2 regions of the Bradyrhizobium huanghuaihaiense genome follow, and region 1 is predicted to be linked to the other one. Evidence: riboswitches for the same ligand, from Rfam matches in the RefSeq annotation. Region 1 holds a riboswitch; the other holds the start of a gene.
What was found. Region 1 has a riboswitch for glycine ahead of N2603_RS17225 (D-amino acid dehydrogenase). Riboswitches for the same ligand answer to the same signal wherever they lie in the genome.
Positions count from the first base shown of each region.

Region 2: linked by a shared signal. The riboswitch ahead of gcvT (glycine cleavage system aminomethyltransferase GcvT) and the one ahead of N2603_RS17225 (D-amino acid dehydrogenase) in region 1 are both predicted to bind glycine.

Region 1 covers NZ_CP104172.1:3,636,643-3,641,058, reverse strand. Annotated here, with positions in the region: gene N2603_RS17230 (M20/M25/M40 family metallo-hydrolase) at 1-982, shown strand, start outside; glycine riboswitch at 1,186-1,290, shown strand; glycine riboswitch at 1,294-1,399, shown strand; gene N2603_RS17225 (D-amino acid dehydrogenase) at 1,467-2,768, shown strand; gene N2603_RS17220 (ABC transporter permease) at 2,950-3,891, shown strand; gene N2603_RS17215 (ABC transporter permease) at 3,909-4,416, shown strand, end outside.
Region 2 covers NZ_CP104172.1:3,475,348-3,479,763, reverse strand. Annotated here, with positions in the region: gene alaS (alanine--tRNA ligase) at 1-1,785, opposite strand, end outside; glycine riboswitch at 2,006-2,096, shown strand; gene gcvT (glycine cleavage system aminomethyltransferase GcvT) at 2,242-3,387, shown strand; gene gcvH (glycine cleavage system protein GcvH) at 3,398-3,766, shown strand; gene gcvP (aminomethyl-transferring glycine dehydrogenase) at 3,784-4,416, shown strand, end outside.

The DNA.
Region 1 (4,416 bases):
GATCGAGCGCATCGCCGGCCGTCAGGGTTTTGGCGGCGTGATCCGCGCGCGTTTTCCGCATCCGAAACGGGGCGAGCCGGGAATCCTGATCGCCGGTCACATGGATACCGTCCATCCGGTCGGCACCATCGAGAAGCTGAAATGGCGGCGCGAGGGCAACAGGTGCTACGGCCCCGGCATCTACGACATGAAGGGCGGCAACTATCTCTCGCTGGAAGCGATCCGGCAGCTGGCGCGCGCCTCGTTCACGACGCCGCTGCCGATCACCGTGCTGTTCACGCCCGACGAGGAAGTCGGCACGCCTTCGACGCGCGACATCATCGAGGCGGAAGCCGCGCGCAATAAATACGTGCTGGTGCCCGAGCCCGGCCGCGCCGACAACGGCGTCACCACCGGACGTTACGCCATCGCACGCTTCAATCTCGAGGCGACGGGACGGCCGAGCCACGCCGGCGCGACGCTGTCGGCGGGCCGTTCGGCAATCCGCGAAATGGCGCGGCAGATTCTCGCAATCGACGCGATGACGACGGAGGACTGCACCTTTTCGGTCGGCGTCGTGCATGGGGGACAATGGGTCAACTGCGTTGCCACGACCGCGACCGGCGAAGCGCTGTCGATGGCCAAGCGCCAGGCCGATCTCGACCGCGGCGTCGAGCGGATGCTGGCACTCTCGGGCACCAACAACGACGTCACCTTCAAGGTCACCCGCGGCGTGACGCGGCCGGTGTGGGAGCCGGATGCCGGCACCATGGCGCTGTACGAGAAGGCGCGCGGCATCGCCAAATCCCTCGGCGCGGAATTACCGCATGCGAGCTCCGGCGGCGGCTCCGACGGCAACTTCACCGGTGCGATGGGAATCCCAACTCTCGATGGCCTTGGCGTGCGCGGCGGCAACGGCCACACGCTCGAGGAGTTCATCGAGATCGATAGCCTCGTCGAACGCGGGCGCTTGATGGCGGGATTGCTGGCGACGCTGGAGTGACGGCGCAGCCGTCATTCCGGGGCGATGCGACAGCATCGAACTATGGTGCGCGATTGCGCACCTGAGAATCTCGAGATTCCGGGTTCGCGCTACGCGCGCCCCGGAATGACTGCGACAACATCGCACTGCACAATGCGTTGGCAGTCGCGGTCTAAATTTAGCCTTGTCTAAAAATGAGGCGTATCGTACTGCTCGATCGTCCACGCGACGATGCGGGAGAGATCGCAACGAAGGTTTTCGGCTTTCGTTGCGGCGCCGACGGAGCAACCGCCCCGGAAACTCTCAGGCAAAAGGACCGTATCGTCAGGACGATCTGGAGAGAGGCGGCGCGATTTCAGGCAATCGTGGCGTCCACCGAAGGGGATAGTCCGTTGCGTGATCCGCAGCGGATCAAGCTCTCAGGTAACCGTGACAGATGGGGCGCCGCCAACGGCCTTTGGCCGGCGGTCAGCCTATCCTAACTCACGGGAGCCCCGAACCTGCCATGACCCATATCGCCATCATCGGCGCCGGCATCACCGGCGTGACGACTGCCTATGCCCTGCTCGAACGCGGCTTTGAGGTGACGGTGCTCGACAAGCACCGTTATGCCGCGATGGAGACATCATTCGCCAATGGTGGACAGCTCTCCGCCAGCAATGCCGAAGTGTGGAACAGCACCGCGACGATCCTGAAAGGCCTGCGCTGGATGTTCCGGCGCGACGCGCCGCTGCTGATGAACCCGCGGCCGAACTGGCACAAATATTCGTGGATGAGCGAGTTCGTCGCCAACATCGGCAACTACCGCGCCAATACGATCGAGACCACGCGGCTCGCGATCGAAGCCCGCAAGCATCTGTTCGAGATCGCAGCGCGCGAAGGCATCGACTTCGATCTCGAGCGCCGCGGCATCCTCCACATCTATCACGACAAGACGGGTTTCGAATCCGGCCTGCGCGTCAACGCGCTGTTGCAGGAAGGTGGCCTCGATCGCCGTCCGGTGACGCCGGAGGAGATCCGCGCGATCGAGCCGACGCTGCGCAAGGCGTATTATGGCGGCTTCTACACGCCGTCGGATGCGACCGGCGATATCCACAAGTTCACCCGCGGGCTGGCGGACGCCTGCAAGCGGCGCGGCGCGACCTTCATCCACGAGGCCAATATCGATTCAATCGCGCGCGCCGGCAGCGGCTTCGTGCTCGGCTGGGCCGATCTTGCTGCAAGCGATGCCCTCGCCTCCGCGCGCGGCATGCTGAAGGCGGACGGTGTCGTGGTCTGCGCCGGCGTCGCCAGCCGCCACTTCGCGGCCCTCCTCGACGATCGCATCAACGTCTACCCGGTGAAGGGCTACTCGATCACCGTGCAGCTCGACACCGCCGAGAGCCGCAACGCGACGCCGACCGTGAGCCTGCTCGACGAAGCCGCCAAGATCGTCACCAGCCGGCTCGGTGCCGATCGCTTTCGCGTTGCCGGCACCGCCGAGTTCAACGACTTCAATCGCGACATCCGCGCCGACCGCGTGCAGCCGCTGGTCGACTGGGTGCGCAGCAACTTCCCCGCCATCGAGACCTCGCGCGTCGTGCCCTGGGCCGGGCTGCGCCCGATGATGCCGAACATGATGCCGGTGGTGCGCGCGGGGCGGATTCCGGGCGTGTTCTTCAACACCGGCCACGGCCATCTCGGCTGGACCCTGTCGGCCGCCACCGCGCAGATGATCGCCGGGACCATCGACGGCTGGCGCGGGCTCAATGCGCCGCCGACCGTTCCTTCACTTGGGGTTGAGCGTGAGCTGCGTCATGCATCCTGAGTGGTTGAAGCCGGCGGGCGGCGGCCTCTTGCGACTGCCCTGCCCTTGGCACACAATTTGCCCCGAAAGACCGGCATCTCCGGCCGGCTTTCCCAGCCCGAGTGACAGGCGCGCATGATAGACACGTTCGAATCCACGGGCGCCCCAGGGGCCCACAAGTTCCGCAGCCGGAGATAGGTGCATGCTAGGTTATCTCATTCGCCGCGTTCTGGCCGCGGTGCCCGTGATGGGCGTCGTCGCGCTGTTCGTGTTCCTGCTGCTGCGGCTGACGCCGGGCGATCCCGCCGCGATCCTCGCCGGCGACAATGCGACGCCGGAGCGGCTCGAGCGCATCCGCGAATCGCTCGGCCTCAACGAGCCCCTGATCGTGCAGTTCATCACCTGGGTGAACAAGCTGCTGCACGGCGACCTCGGAACATCGCTGATCTCCAACCTGCCGGTGATGAAGATGATCGGCCAGCGCGTCGAGCCGTCGATCTCGATCGCGCTGTGCACCATCATCCTCGCCGTCATCGTCGCGGTTCCCTTGGGGGTGATCGCGGCGTGGAAGCACGGCACCTGGATCGACCGCTTCGTCATGGGCCTGTCGGTCCTGGGCTTCTCCGTGCCGGTGTTCGTGGTCGGCTATGTCCTGATCGAGGTCTTCGCGATCGATCTGCGCCTGGTGCCGGTGCAGGGCTTCCGCAGCATCTTCAACGGTTTCGGGCCGTTCTTCGAGCGCATGATCCTGCCGACCTGCGCCCTGTCCTTCATCTACATCGCGCTGATCGCGCGCATGACGCGCGCGGCGATGCTCGACGTTCTCGGCGAAGATTACGTGCGAACGGCACGTGCGAAAGGCATCAACGAGGTTGCCGTGATGATGCGGCATGCGCTGCGCAATGCCGCCGTGCCCGTGATCACCGTGATCGGCACCGGCTTTGCGCTGCTGATCTCCGGCGTCGTCGTCACCGAGAGCGTGTTCAACATCCCCGGCATCGGGCGCCTCACCGTCGATGCGGTGCTGGCGCGCGACTATCCGGTGATCCAGGCCATGATCCTGCTGACGTCGCTGATCTACGTCGTCGTCAATCTTCTCATCGACGTCGCCTATACCCTGCTCGATCCCCGGATCCGGTACTGAGGCAAGGACAAGAACAAATGTCGGTCGATACCCTTCCCCAGTCGTCCATTCCGATCACGTCGCCGCTGCGGCCGCGCTTCGGATTCCTGACCTCGACGCCGATCATCGCGACGGCGACGTTCCTGCTCGCCCTGATCGTGGTGATCTCGATCCTCGCGCCGCTGATCGCGCCGCATGATCCGATCCAGCTTGCGCCGTCGCAGCGATTGAAGCCGGCTTCGGCGCAATTCCTGCTCGGCACCGACGCATACGGACGCGACCTGTTGTCGCGCGTGGTCTATGGCGGCCGCATCTCGCTTCTGATCGGCATCGGCTCGGCGATCCTGTCGATCGTCATCGGCCTTTCGATCGGCCTCGTCTCCGGCTTCTTCAAGCTGGTCGATTCCGTGATGATGCGCATCATGGACGGCCTGATGGCGATGCCGAGCATCCTGCTCGCGATCGCGGTGGTCTCGCTCTCCGGCGCCAGCATCTGGACCGTGCTGATCGCGATCACGATCCCTGAGATTCCGCGCGTGGCGCGCC
Region 2 (4,416 bases), 160 kb from region 1:
CAGGCGATCGGGCGCGACCATCGAGCCGCGCTGGGCGATGTGGTCGCCGAGCACCTGGCGCAGCGCCTCATGGATCAGATGCGTCGCCGAGTGGTGCGCGCGGATCGACGAGCGCCTGGAATGATCGACCTCGAGCTGCAGCGCGGTGCCAAGCTTGAGCTCGCCGCTCTCGACGGTGCCGATGTGGACGAAGAAATCGCCGAGCTTCTTCTGCGTGTCGGTGACGCGGAACTTGATGCCGCCCTCACCGATCAGCACGCCGGTATCGCCGACCTGGCCGCCGGACTCCGCGTAGAACGGCGTCTGGTTCAGCACGAGCGCGCCCGTCTCGCCGGCCTTGAGACTGGCAACCTCCGCGCCGTCCTTGACCAGCGCGGACACGACGCCCTCGGCGCTCTCGGTCTCGTAACCCAGGAACTCGGTGGCGCCGAGCTTTTCGCGCAGCGGGAACCAGATCGCCTCGGAGGCAGCCTCCCCCGAGCCCTTCCAGGACTCGCGCGCCTTGGCCTTCTGGCGCTCCATCGCGTCGGTGAAGGCGGACTGGTCGACGCCGATGCCGCGCGACTTCAGCGCGTCCTGCGTCAGGTCGAGCGGGAAGCCGTAGGTGTCGTACAGCGTGAAGGCGACGTCGCCGTCGAACATGTCGCCTTTTTTCAGGCCCGCGCTCTTCTCGTCGAGGATCGCCAAGCCGCGCGAAAGAGTCTTGCGGAAGCGGGTCTCTTCCAGCCGCAGCGTTTCCTCAATCAGCTTCTCCGCGCGCATCAGGTCGGGATAGGCCTGGCCCATCTCGCGCACCAGCGCCGGCACCAGGCGATGCATCAGGGGCTCCTTGGCCCCGAGCAGCTGCGCATGGCGCATCGCGCGGCGCATGATCCGGCGCAGCACATAGCCGCGGCCCTCATTCGAGGGCAGCACGCCGTCGGTGACGAGGAAGGCGGAAGAGCGCAAATGGTCGGCGATGACGCGGAACGAGCCGGCGGTCTGCTCCTGCGGCCCGCTGCCGAGCGCGGACGCGGTCGCATCGATCAGGTTGCGGAACAGGTCGGTCTCGAACACGCTCTCGACGCCCTGGAGGACGCAGGCCATGCGCTCCAGGCCCATGCCGGTGTCGATCGAGGGACGCGGCAGATCCACGCGCTCCTCCTTCGTCACCTGCTCGTATTGCATGAACACGAGATTCCAGAATTCGAGGAAGCGGTCGCCATCCTCTTCCGGCGAGCCGGGAGGCCCGCCCCAGATGTGCTCGCCGCGATCGATGAAGATCTCCGAGCACGGGCCGCACGGCCCGGTGTCGCCCATCGCCCAGAAATTGTCCGAGGTCGGGATGCGGATGATGCGGTCGTCGGAGAAGCCGGCGATCTTCTTCCAGAGCCCGTGCGCCTCGTCGTCGGTGTGGTAGACCGTGACGAGCAGCTTGTCCTTCTTCAGCCCGTACTCCTTGGTGATCAGCTTCCAGGCGAGCTCGATCGCGCGCTCCTTGAAGTAATCGCCGAACGAGAAATTACCGAGCATCTCGAAGAAGGTGAGATGGCGCGCGGTGTAGCCGACATTGTCGAGGTCGTTGTGCTTGCCGCCGGCGCGCACGCATTTCTGCGACGTGGTGGCGCGCTGGTAAGGCCGCTTCTCGACGCCGGTAAAGACGTTCTTGAACTGCACCATGCCGGCATTGGTGAACATCAACGTCGGGTCGTTGCGCGGCACGAGTGGCGAGGACGGCACGATCTCGTGGCCGTTCTCGGCAAAGAAGTTCAGAAAGGTCGACCTGATCTCGTTGACGCCGCTCATGTTCATCCAATCGGGTGTGCTTGGGCCCGCTGCCGCCGTCCAAACCGGAAATTAAGGCTGATATCTGCGGGCCAAAGCGCTTTTAGACAAGGCCAGCTTCGCTGTCCAGAAACTGTGCAAGGAGATCAGAGGGTTGCCGCAGGCGCTCAATCCGGTTGAAAGCCGCTGAAGTCGCGTTGACAGCCTTGGCTGGCCTGTGGTCTGTACCCATCTGTATCGTACGGCCACGTCGGGAGAGACCGGCTTTAGGCAGCCGGCGCCGAAGGAGCAACCGCCCCGGAAACTCTCAGGCAAAAGGACCGCGTGGCTTTGACAGCATCTGGAAAGAGGCGCCGACGGGCTTAAGGCCCGGACCAGCGTCCGCCGACGGGATAATACTCTCAGGCACAGCGACAGATGGGGCTTCGACTGGTGTCCATGGGGAATCCTCCCCGGGAACCGCCGAGGGCCCCTTAGATGCTAGCGCACAGCCAAGACTCTCTGAAACGTACGCCCCTCCACAGCCTCCATGTCTCCCTGGGCGGCAAGATGGTGCCGTTCGCGGGCTATGACATGCCCGTGCAGTACCCCGCGGGCGTGCTGAAGGAGCACCTTCATACCCGCATCCAAGCCGGCCTGTTCGACGTCTCCCATATGGGCCAGATCCGCTTGCTGCCGAAATCCGGGAGGATCGAGGACGCCGCCCGCGCGCTGGAACGGCTGGTGCCACAGGACATCGTGGCAATCGCCAAGGGGCGGCAGCGCTATGCCCAGTTCACCAATGCGGACGGCGGCATCCTGGACGACCTGATGGTCGCCAATTTCGGCGATCACCTGTTCCTGGTCGTCAACGCCGCCTGCAAGGAACAGGACGAGGCGCATCTGCGCGCGAATCTGTCCGATGACTGCGTGATCGATTCGCTTGCCGACCGCGCGCTGATCGCGCTGCAGGGCCCGAAGGCTGAGGCGGTGCTGGCGAAATTCTGTGCAGAGGCGCCGGCCATGAAGTTCATGGACGCCGGCCCGCATGAGGTCGCCGGCATCAAGTGCTTCGTCTCCCGCTCCGGCTACACCGGCGAGGACGGGTTCGAGATCTCGGTTCCCGCTGCCGATGCCGAACGCCTCGCCAAGATGCTGCTGGACAATCCGGACGTGTTGCCGATCGGCCTTGGCGCCCGCGACAGCCTGCGGCTGGAAGCCGGGCTCTGCCTCTACGGCCACGACATCGACACCGTCACCACGCCGGTCGAGGCCGCGCTGGAATGGTCGGTGCAGAAGAGCCGCCGCAGCAGCGGCGCCCGTGCCGGCGGCTTTCCCGGCGCGGAAAAGATCCTTGCGCATTTCGACAATGGCGCATCCCGCCGCCGCGTCGGCCTGCTCGCCGAGGGCCGCGCACCGGTGCGCGAAGGCGCGTTGCTGTTTGCCGACAGCGCGGGCGGCGAGCCCATCGGAAAGGTCACATCTGGCGGGTTCGGCCCGAGCCTGAGTGCGCCGGTGGCGATGGGCTACGTGCCCGTGAGCCTGAGCGCGCTCGGCACAAAACTCTTCGCCGAGGTGCGCGGCCAGCGCCTGCCGCTCGCCGTCGCCGCCATGCCCTTCGTGAAAAACACCTACAAACGCTGAGGACTCGACAATGACCACGACGCTGTACACTTCCGATCATGAATGGCTCGCCATCGACGGCGACGTCGCCACGGTCGGCATCACCGACTACGCACAGCAGCAGCTCGGCGACGTCGTCTTCGTCGAATTGCCCAAGGTCGGCCGCGCTTTGAAGAAGGCGGAAGCCGCCGCCGTCGTGGAATCGGTGAAGGCCGCCTCCGACGTCTACGCACCTGTTACGGGCGAAGTGCTCGAGGCCAACGAGGCGCTGGCCGCCGAGCCGGCGCTGATCAATTCGGACGCGCAGGGCGCGGCCTGGTTCTTCAAGATCAAGATTGCCGACAAGAGCGAGCTCGGCGGCCTCATGGATGAAGCCGCCTACAAGGCGCATACGGCTTAGGGACGATGGAGCAAGCGATGACCGCGCACCGTAAATCCAGCGGCGAGACCGCCGCCAGTTTCGTCCGCCGCCACATCGGCCCCTCCGCGCGCGATGTCACCGCAATGCTCGAGGCCGTCGGCGCGAAGAGCGTCGACGCGTTGATGGCGGAGACGCTGCCGGCCTCGATCCGGCAGGCATCCCCCCTCGATCTCGGCAAGCCGCTCAGCGAGACCGAGGCGATCGCGCATATGGCCGAGCTCGCCGCGCAGAACCAGGTCTTCACCTCGCTGATCGGCCAGGGCTATTCGGGCACCATCCTGCCCGCGGTGATCCAGCGCAACATTCTGGAGAACCCGGCCTGGTACACGGCGTACACGCCCTACCAGCCCGAGATCAGCCAGGGCCGGCTGGAGGCGCTGTTCAACTTCCAGACCATGATCTGCGACCTCACGGGGCTCGACGTCGCCAACGCCTCGCTGCTGGACGAAGCAACCGCCGCTGCCGAAGCCATGGCGCTCGCCGAGCGCCACTCGCAGGTGAAGGCAAAAGCCTTCTTCGTCGACAAGGACGTGCATCCGCAGACGCTGGCGGTGATGCGCACCCGCGCCGAGCCGCTGGGCTGGAATCTCATCGTCGGCGATCCCCTCACCGATCTCGACAAATCAGAC